3 regions of the Streptomyces sp. MUSC 14 genome follow, and region 1 is predicted to be linked to each of the others. Evidence: riboswitches for the same ligand, from Rfam matches in the RefSeq annotation. Region 1 holds a riboswitch; each other region holds the start of a gene.
The links. Region 1 has a riboswitch for cobalamin ahead of metE (5-methyltetrahydropteroyltriglutamate--homocysteine S-methyltransferase). Riboswitches for the same ligand answer to the same signal wherever they lie in the genome.
Positions count from the first base shown of each region.

Region 2: linked by a shared signal. The riboswitch ahead of BIV25_RS02075 (prenyltransferase/squalene oxidase repeat-containing protein) and the one ahead of metE (5-methyltetrahydropteroyltriglutamate--homocysteine S-methyltransferase) in region 1 are both predicted to bind cobalamin.
Region 3: linked by a shared signal. The riboswitch ahead of BIV25_RS28130 (HoxN/HupN/NixA family nickel/cobalt transporter) and the one ahead of metE (5-methyltetrahydropteroyltriglutamate--homocysteine S-methyltransferase) in region 1 are both predicted to bind cobalamin.

Region 1 covers NZ_MLYN01000007.1:313,982-316,235, reverse strand. The annotation lists gene metE (5-methyltetrahydropteroyltriglutamate--homocysteine S-methyltransferase) at 1-989, opposite strand, end outside; cobalamin riboswitch at 1,159-1,381, opposite strand; gene BIV25_RS02730 (3-hydroxybutyryl-CoA dehydrogenase) at 1,570-2,254, opposite strand, start outside.
Region 2 covers NZ_MLYN01000007.1:166,547-168,800, forward strand. The annotation lists gene BIV25_RS02070 (hypothetical protein) at 88-948, shown strand; cobalamin riboswitch at 1,192-1,324, shown strand; gene BIV25_RS02075 (prenyltransferase/squalene oxidase repeat-containing protein) at 1,441-2,254, shown strand, end outside.
Region 3 covers NZ_MLYN01000046.1:75,246-77,499, reverse strand. The annotation lists gene BIV25_RS28130 (HoxN/HupN/NixA family nickel/cobalt transporter) at 25-1,134, opposite strand; cobalamin riboswitch at 1,161-1,350, opposite strand; gene BIV25_RS28125 (helix-turn-helix transcriptional regulator) at 1,431-1,790, shown strand; gene BIV25_RS28120 (PepSY domain-containing protein) at 1,861-2,254, opposite strand, start outside.

The DNA.
Region 1 (2,254 bases):
TCGACGCGGTCGGCGAGCCCGAGGAGGGTGCCGAGGGTGGACAGTGACTTCTGCAGGTCGTTGATCCAGATGTTGCGGCCGTTGACGACACCGGCTACCAGGCGCTTGCCGGGCAGTCCACCGACGGCGGCGAGTGCCTCCAGGTTGGCGGACGCGGACTCGGTGAAGTCCAGCGCCAGCCCGTCCACGGGGGCCTTGGCCAGGACCGGCAGGGCGTCGCCGAGCCGGTCGAAGTAGGAGGCGACGAGCAGCTTGGGCCGGTCGGTGAGGGCGCCGAGGTCGCGGTAGGCGCGCGCGGCGGCGTTCAGCTCGGCCGGGGTGCGGTCCTGCACGAGGGCGGGTTCGTCGAGCTGGACCCACTCGGCGCCGGCCGCGCGCAGGTCGGCGAGGACCTCGGCGTATACGGGCAGCAGCCGGTCCAGCAGAGTCAGCGGCTCGAAGTCGGCGGGTACACCGGGGGCGGGCTTGGCGAGCAGGAGGTAGGTGACGGGTCCGACCAGCACGGGCCGGGCGGTGAGGCCCTGGGCGAGGGCTTCCTTCAGCTCGGCGACCTGCTTGGCGGAGTCGGCCGTGAAGACGGTGTCGGGGCCCAGTTCGGGGACCAGGTAGTGGTAGTTGGTGTCGAACCACTTGGTCATCTCCAGCGGGGCGACGTCCTGGGTGCCCCGTGCCATGGCGAAGTAGCCGTCCAGGGCGTCGGCCTCGACGGCTGCGCGGTGGCGTGCGGGGATCGCGCCCACCATGACGGTCGTGTCGAGGACGTGGTCGTAGTACGAGAAGTCGCCGGTCGGCACTTCGTGGATGCCGGCGTCGGCGAGCTGCAGCCAGTTCGTGCGACGCAGTTCGGCGGCGGTGTCCCGGAGGGCGTCAGCGGTGACGCGGCCCTTCCAGTAGCCCTCGATCGCCTTCTTCAGTTCCCGGTGCCGACCCTGGCGGGGGTAGCCGTACACGGTGGCCCGTGCTGCCGCGGCTGCGGACTTCGCTGTCACGGAGATCTCCTTCGCGAGACGAATCCCTGAGATCCCGGGGACGGGACGAGAGCGCGAAGGGGTGACGCACCGGACGGCGACGACCCCGCGCGGCAAAGGCACGGTCGATTCCGTCTGGTGTGTACGCCGACCCGCCCTCGAGGTCACCGGGATGTCCGCGCACGGAACGATCCGCACGCGGGCAGTTGGCAGGTCTTCGGACTTACGGGCCCGCCCTCCTTGCCGGAGGACACCTAATGGCCGTCGCTTCCCAGGTCCGGTACGTCGGACCCAGTGCGTATGACGGCGGTCGTTCCCGCTCACCGCTGCGGGGCAGTCCCGGATTCCCACCGGGTTCCCTCTTACGACACCCCGCCTGGCGGACGGGGCGAACCAGCTGCTGCGGTCAGCCTACGGGGTGGCGCCGCGAAAGGAAGAACACCGTCCAGAATCCGGAAGGTGAGGAAGAGCGTGTCGAATGAGGCACAACGAGGGGCGGGAAGCGCCGCACTCGCGCTTCCCGCCCCTTTCCCTGTCACGCCGCGCGGGACCCTCACCCCTGCGGCGGTGCGGGCCCCTCAGCCCGCGTCGGACCAGGCCCTCAGTCCTGGTCGTAGGTGTGGAACCCCCGACCGGTCTTGCGGCCCAGCAGTCCCGCCTCCACCATCCGCGCCAGGAGCGGTGGCGGGGCGTAGAGGGGTTCGCGGAACTCGTCGTAGAGGGACTCCGCGATGGAGGCGACGGTGTCGAGGCCGATCAGGTCGGCGAGCCTCAGCGGACCCATCGGGTGGGCGCAGCCCAGCTCCATGCCCGCGTCGATGTCGGCGGCCGTGGCGAACCCGGACTCCGCCATCCGCACGGCGGAGAGCAGGTAGGGGATGAGCAGGGCGTTGACGACGAAGCCGGCCCGGTCCCGGGAGTGGATCACCGTCTTGCCGAGCGTGCCCGTCGCGAAGTCCCCGACCGCGGCGACCGTCTCCGGTGACGTGTGCAGGGAGGTCACCACCTCCACCAGGGGTAGCACGGGCACGGGGTTGAAGAAGTGCAGCCCCACGACCCGGTCCGCGCGGCCGGTTGCCATGCCCAGACGCATGATCGGAAGGGAGGAGGTGTTGGTCGCCAGGACGGCCTGCGGGTCCTCGACGATCTTGTCGAGCGCCGCGAACACCTCGGTCTTGGCATCGGTGTTCTCCAGGACCGCCTCGACGACCAGTTGCCGGTCGGCCAGGTCGTCGAGACTGCCGGTGAAGACCAGGCGGGCGAGCGCGTCCCCGGCGTCGGCCTCC
Region 2 (2,254 bases), 150 kb from region 1:
CCGGGGCGTTCCACCGCCCGCCCGACCGCCCCGTCCGACCGTCCCGCTCTGCCGCTGTCCTGCCTCTCCCGCAAAGGTGATGCGCCGATGCCGCAGCCCGTCCTCCTGCTCGGGGCCGGCCCCGTCGCGTACGGGATCCCGCTGGAGCGGATCGCCGAGACCCGCCCCGTGATCCTGGTCGACAGCGCCGCACCCGGCTGGGCGCGGCCCTTCCTGTCCGGCCATCTCCCGGCCGACCCCACGCACGAGGCGCGGACGGCCGAGGCGATCGCGCGGTACGCGGACGGGCAGCCGGTCGCGGGCGTGCTGACCTGGACCAGGGCGCATCTGCGCACCGCCGCGCGGATCACCGGGTATCTGGGGCTGCCGGGCCTGTCGTACGAGACGGCCGGGGCCTGCACCGACCCCGCGACGTCGAAGGCGCTGCTCGCCCGGCACCGCCTGACCGCGGACGGGCCCGGTGACCTCGACGGCGCGCTGGTGTCCGCGGAGACGGTCGTCCTGGACGACGAGGTCCGCATCGCCGCGCTCACCCGTACGACACCGGGGGCGCCGGGGGGCCTGCCGCTGCGCCACTCGGTCCACGCGCACGACGGCCTGCTGCACAACCGCTTCCTGCGGCAGACGGTCGAGCGGGCGGTCCGGGCGCTGGGGCTCGCGCACACCGTCGCGCACGTGGGACTGCGACTGACCGGCCGGGGCCCGCGGGTGACCGGGGTCGCGCCGTTCCTCCCGGGCGACCTGATTCCCTGGCTGGTGGAGCGGGCGACGGGGGTCGATCTGGCACGGGTGGCGCTGGCGCTGGCGTGCGGCACGTCGGTGGACGCCACGCCGAGCCGGCAGCGGGCCGCCGCGATCCGCTTCGCGGAGTCGGCGGACGGGCGGTCGTACTGGGTGGTGGAGGGTGAGGACACGGAGGAGTGCGATCGGGCGCTGGGGGCGGCGTAGGCGCGTCGTGGCCGTCCGGGCCCACACGGCGGAGCCGCATATCGATACGGCCCTCGGCGAGCGCGGTCAGCAGGGTCGGGCCCGAGAGGCGTTCCATGACGAGGTCCCGGCTCAGCACCCACGCCGCGTCGATCTCGTACACGTCCGCCGGGCGGCCCGCGCCGAGCGGTTTCCCCGTCGTCATGGCCGTCACCCTGGTCACCGCCGCCCTGTGCCCACGGCCACCCCCCGGCGCGCGCAGGCCTGCCGGTAAGGTGGCGGGGTCGTCATCACACCCGTACAGGGGGAAGCCGGTGCAATTCCGGCGCTGAACCCGCAACCGTGAGCCGTTCGTCACCGGACGGTGAGCCGGACTGCCCCGGACGGGACGTTGACCGGCTCACGTGCGTCGGCGACCCGCCGCGCACGGCACCGTCGAGGTCTACGGAGCCGAGCCGCCCGGGGTGTCCCCGCGCGCTGCCCGGCTCCCCGCAGGAGAGGCAGTCGCCGACCATGAACGTCCGCCGCAGCGCAGCGGCTCTCGCCGCCGTAGGCGTGCTGGCCGCCGCCGCGCCCGCCACGGCCGCCGGAGCGTCCCCGGCCCCGTCGCCCTCTGCGAAGCTCACCCTCCCGGCCGGGCTGTACGGCACGGCCGACCCGGCCTACGACGGCGTGTGGCGCCAGTCGCTGACGCTGGTCGCGCAGCGCACGCTCGGCTACCGGCCCGCCGCGCAGGCCGTCGACTGGCTCACCGGCCAGCAGTGCGCGAACGGCGCGTTCGCCGCGTTCCGCGCCGCCCCGGACAAGGCGTGCGACAGCAAGGTCGTGGTGGACACCAACAACACGGCCGCCGCCGTCCAGGCCCTGAAGGCGACCGGCGGGCACGACGACGTGGTCGGCAAGGCGGTCGCCTGGCTGAAGTCCGTGCAGAACACGGACGGCGGCTGGGGCTACAACCCGGGCGGCGCCAGCGACACCAACTCCACGTCCGTCGTCATCGGCGCCCTGGCCGCGACCGGCACGGACCCGGCGAAGACCACCAGGGCGGGCAAGTCCCCCTACGACCTCCTCGCCGCCATGTCCGTGCCCTGCAAGCGGCCCGGCGGTGGCGGCCTCGCCTTCCAGCCGGACAAGAAGGGCGCCCTCGCGGCCAACGCGGACGCGACGGCGGCGGGCGTACTCGGCGCGCTCGGCAAGGGGTTCGTCACGACGGCCGGCAAGGCGCCCGGCAGCAGCGCGTGCGTCACCGGCGAGCACCTCACCCCGGCGCAGATCGCGGACAACGCGGGCGCGAACCTCGCGTCGGCCGTCGCGAAGACCGGCCACC
Region 3 (2,254 bases), on a different contig from region 1:
GGCTACCGGCGGTACGGCGTGCCGTCAGCCGGTGTCTGCGGTGCGGGTGCTCCAGCGTTCCTCGACCTTGGCCAGGCGCCAGTAGCCGATGGCGAAGGCCCAGACCACCACGAACAGGCCGACGATGACGTAGCCGACGTTGTCGAGGTTCAGTCCGGCGATCCAGCCGGTGATGCCATCGCTCAGCCCGAGCTTGTCGTGCAGGACGCCGACCAGTTCGATGGTGCCGACGAAGAAGGCGACGGCGATGGACAGGCCGGTGATGGTGAGGTTGTAGAACACCTTGCGGACGGGGTTGGAGAAGGCCCACTGGTAGGCGAAGTTCATGAAGGTGCCGTCGAGGGTGTCGAAGAGGCTCATGCCGGCGGCGAAGAGGAGGGGCAGGCAGAGGATCGCGTACCAGGGGAGGCCGGCGGCGGCGCCGTTGCCGGCCAGGGCGAGCAGCAGGACCTCGGTGGTGGTGTCGAAGCCGATGCCGAAGAGGAAGCCGAGCGGGAACATCTGGCCGGGGCGCCGGATGGACTTGGTGAGGCGGCCGAGAATGCGGTTCATGAAACCGCGCGAGTCGAGGTGGGCCTCCAGCTCCGTCTCGTCGTAGTGCCCGGCCCGCATCGCTTTGAAGACGCGGGCGATGCCGACCAGGGCGACGAGGTTGAGGGCGGCGATGAGGTACAGGAAGCCGCCGGAGACCGTGGTGCCCACGGTGCCGAGTACCTGGTGGGTGCGGGAGCCGTCGTTCATCAGGGTGCCCGCGAGCTTCGCGCCGCCCGCGACCAGCGCCGCCATGACGACCACCACGCTGGAGTGGCCGAGCGCGAACCAGAAGCCCACCGACACCGGCCGTTTGCCGTCGGCCATCAGCTTGCGGGTGGTGTTGTCGATGGCGGCGATGTGGTCGGCGTCGAACGCGTGCCGCATGCCGAGGGTGTAGGCCGTGATGCCGAGGCCCACCCCGAACGCCTTGGTGCCGACCTCGTAGTGGCGTGGCACCACGAGCAGGAAGAGGATCCCGAAGGCGACCACGTGCAGGGCGACGATAACGGCCAGGAGGCCGGCGGTTCGGACGGTGTCCTCGCGTCGCCAGCGGAAGGAAGGCGAGGCGGCGGTTTCGGGCACGCCTGGGGACAGGGTCATACGGTCACGCTCCAGCACCTCGTGGATCAGCTTCGTGCTGCCGTGGCCGGTCTCCTGGCTGACGGGTCTGCGCGCCCGCCCCTGCCTTCCCGGCCGCGAGGCAGTGGCAATGCATGGGGCGGGAACTCCCCGATCACAGTGGCGAGGGCCGCTCCGGACTGAGCCCCTGAGGGGCTGTCACCGGTCTTCCCGAACACCACGGCCCGCTCACCCTAGAAGGCCGGAACCCGAGGCTGCAAGACTGCATAGATGAGCAGGTATTGAGGCGGGATTTCGCGGACTGCGATGATGGGTCCATGCATCTCGTCCCCGCGGAACGCGCCGGGCAGCGCACCATCGACGGCCATCGGGTCTGCGACGCCATCGCCGCCGTCGGCGAACCCGAACGCGTACGCGCCTGGGCCGACCGCTTCTCCCTGCTCTCCGATCCCGGACGCCTGGCCCTGCTGCTCGCCCTCCACGAGGCCGGCCCCATCGCCGTCTCCGACCTCGCCGTTGCCACCGGCATGAAGGACACGGCCGTGTCCCAGGCCCTGCGCCTGCTGCGAACCGCAGGCATCGTCCACGGCGAGAAGGACGGCCGAATCGTGCGCTACCGGCTCGTCGAGGGCCCGATGGCCGCGTTGCTCGAACACTGCGTGTCCCAGGAAGCATGACCAGATCCGCGGCCGCACGCGATCGCGGCAAGCGTCGCGCGACGCTCCCGCGCAGGCGCGGCCGACCGGTTCAGGCGTGTGCGTGCCCGGTACGACGGCGTGCGAACCAGCCGAGGACGATGTCCACCGCGAGGAAGCCGCCGAGCGGGATCCCGAGCAGCGGGACGTAGTAGCCGACGACGGCGACCACCGCGACGCAGGGCACCAGCACGTACACCGGCACCTGCCGCCAGGCACTGCGGGGGATCGGGCGGCCGAAGGCGGAGCCGCGGCCGCGCTGCCACCACATGCGGTAGCCCCAGAGGATGAGGAGGATCAACGCCAGGGCGAGGCCTGCCAGCGCGATCTGGTTCACGAGGCCGAACAGTGTGCCCGTGTGGGCGTCGATGCCCCACCGGGTCAGCTTGGCGAGCAGCGGGTAGTCGGAGAAGCGCAGGACGTCGGTGACCTTGCCGGTGGCCGGG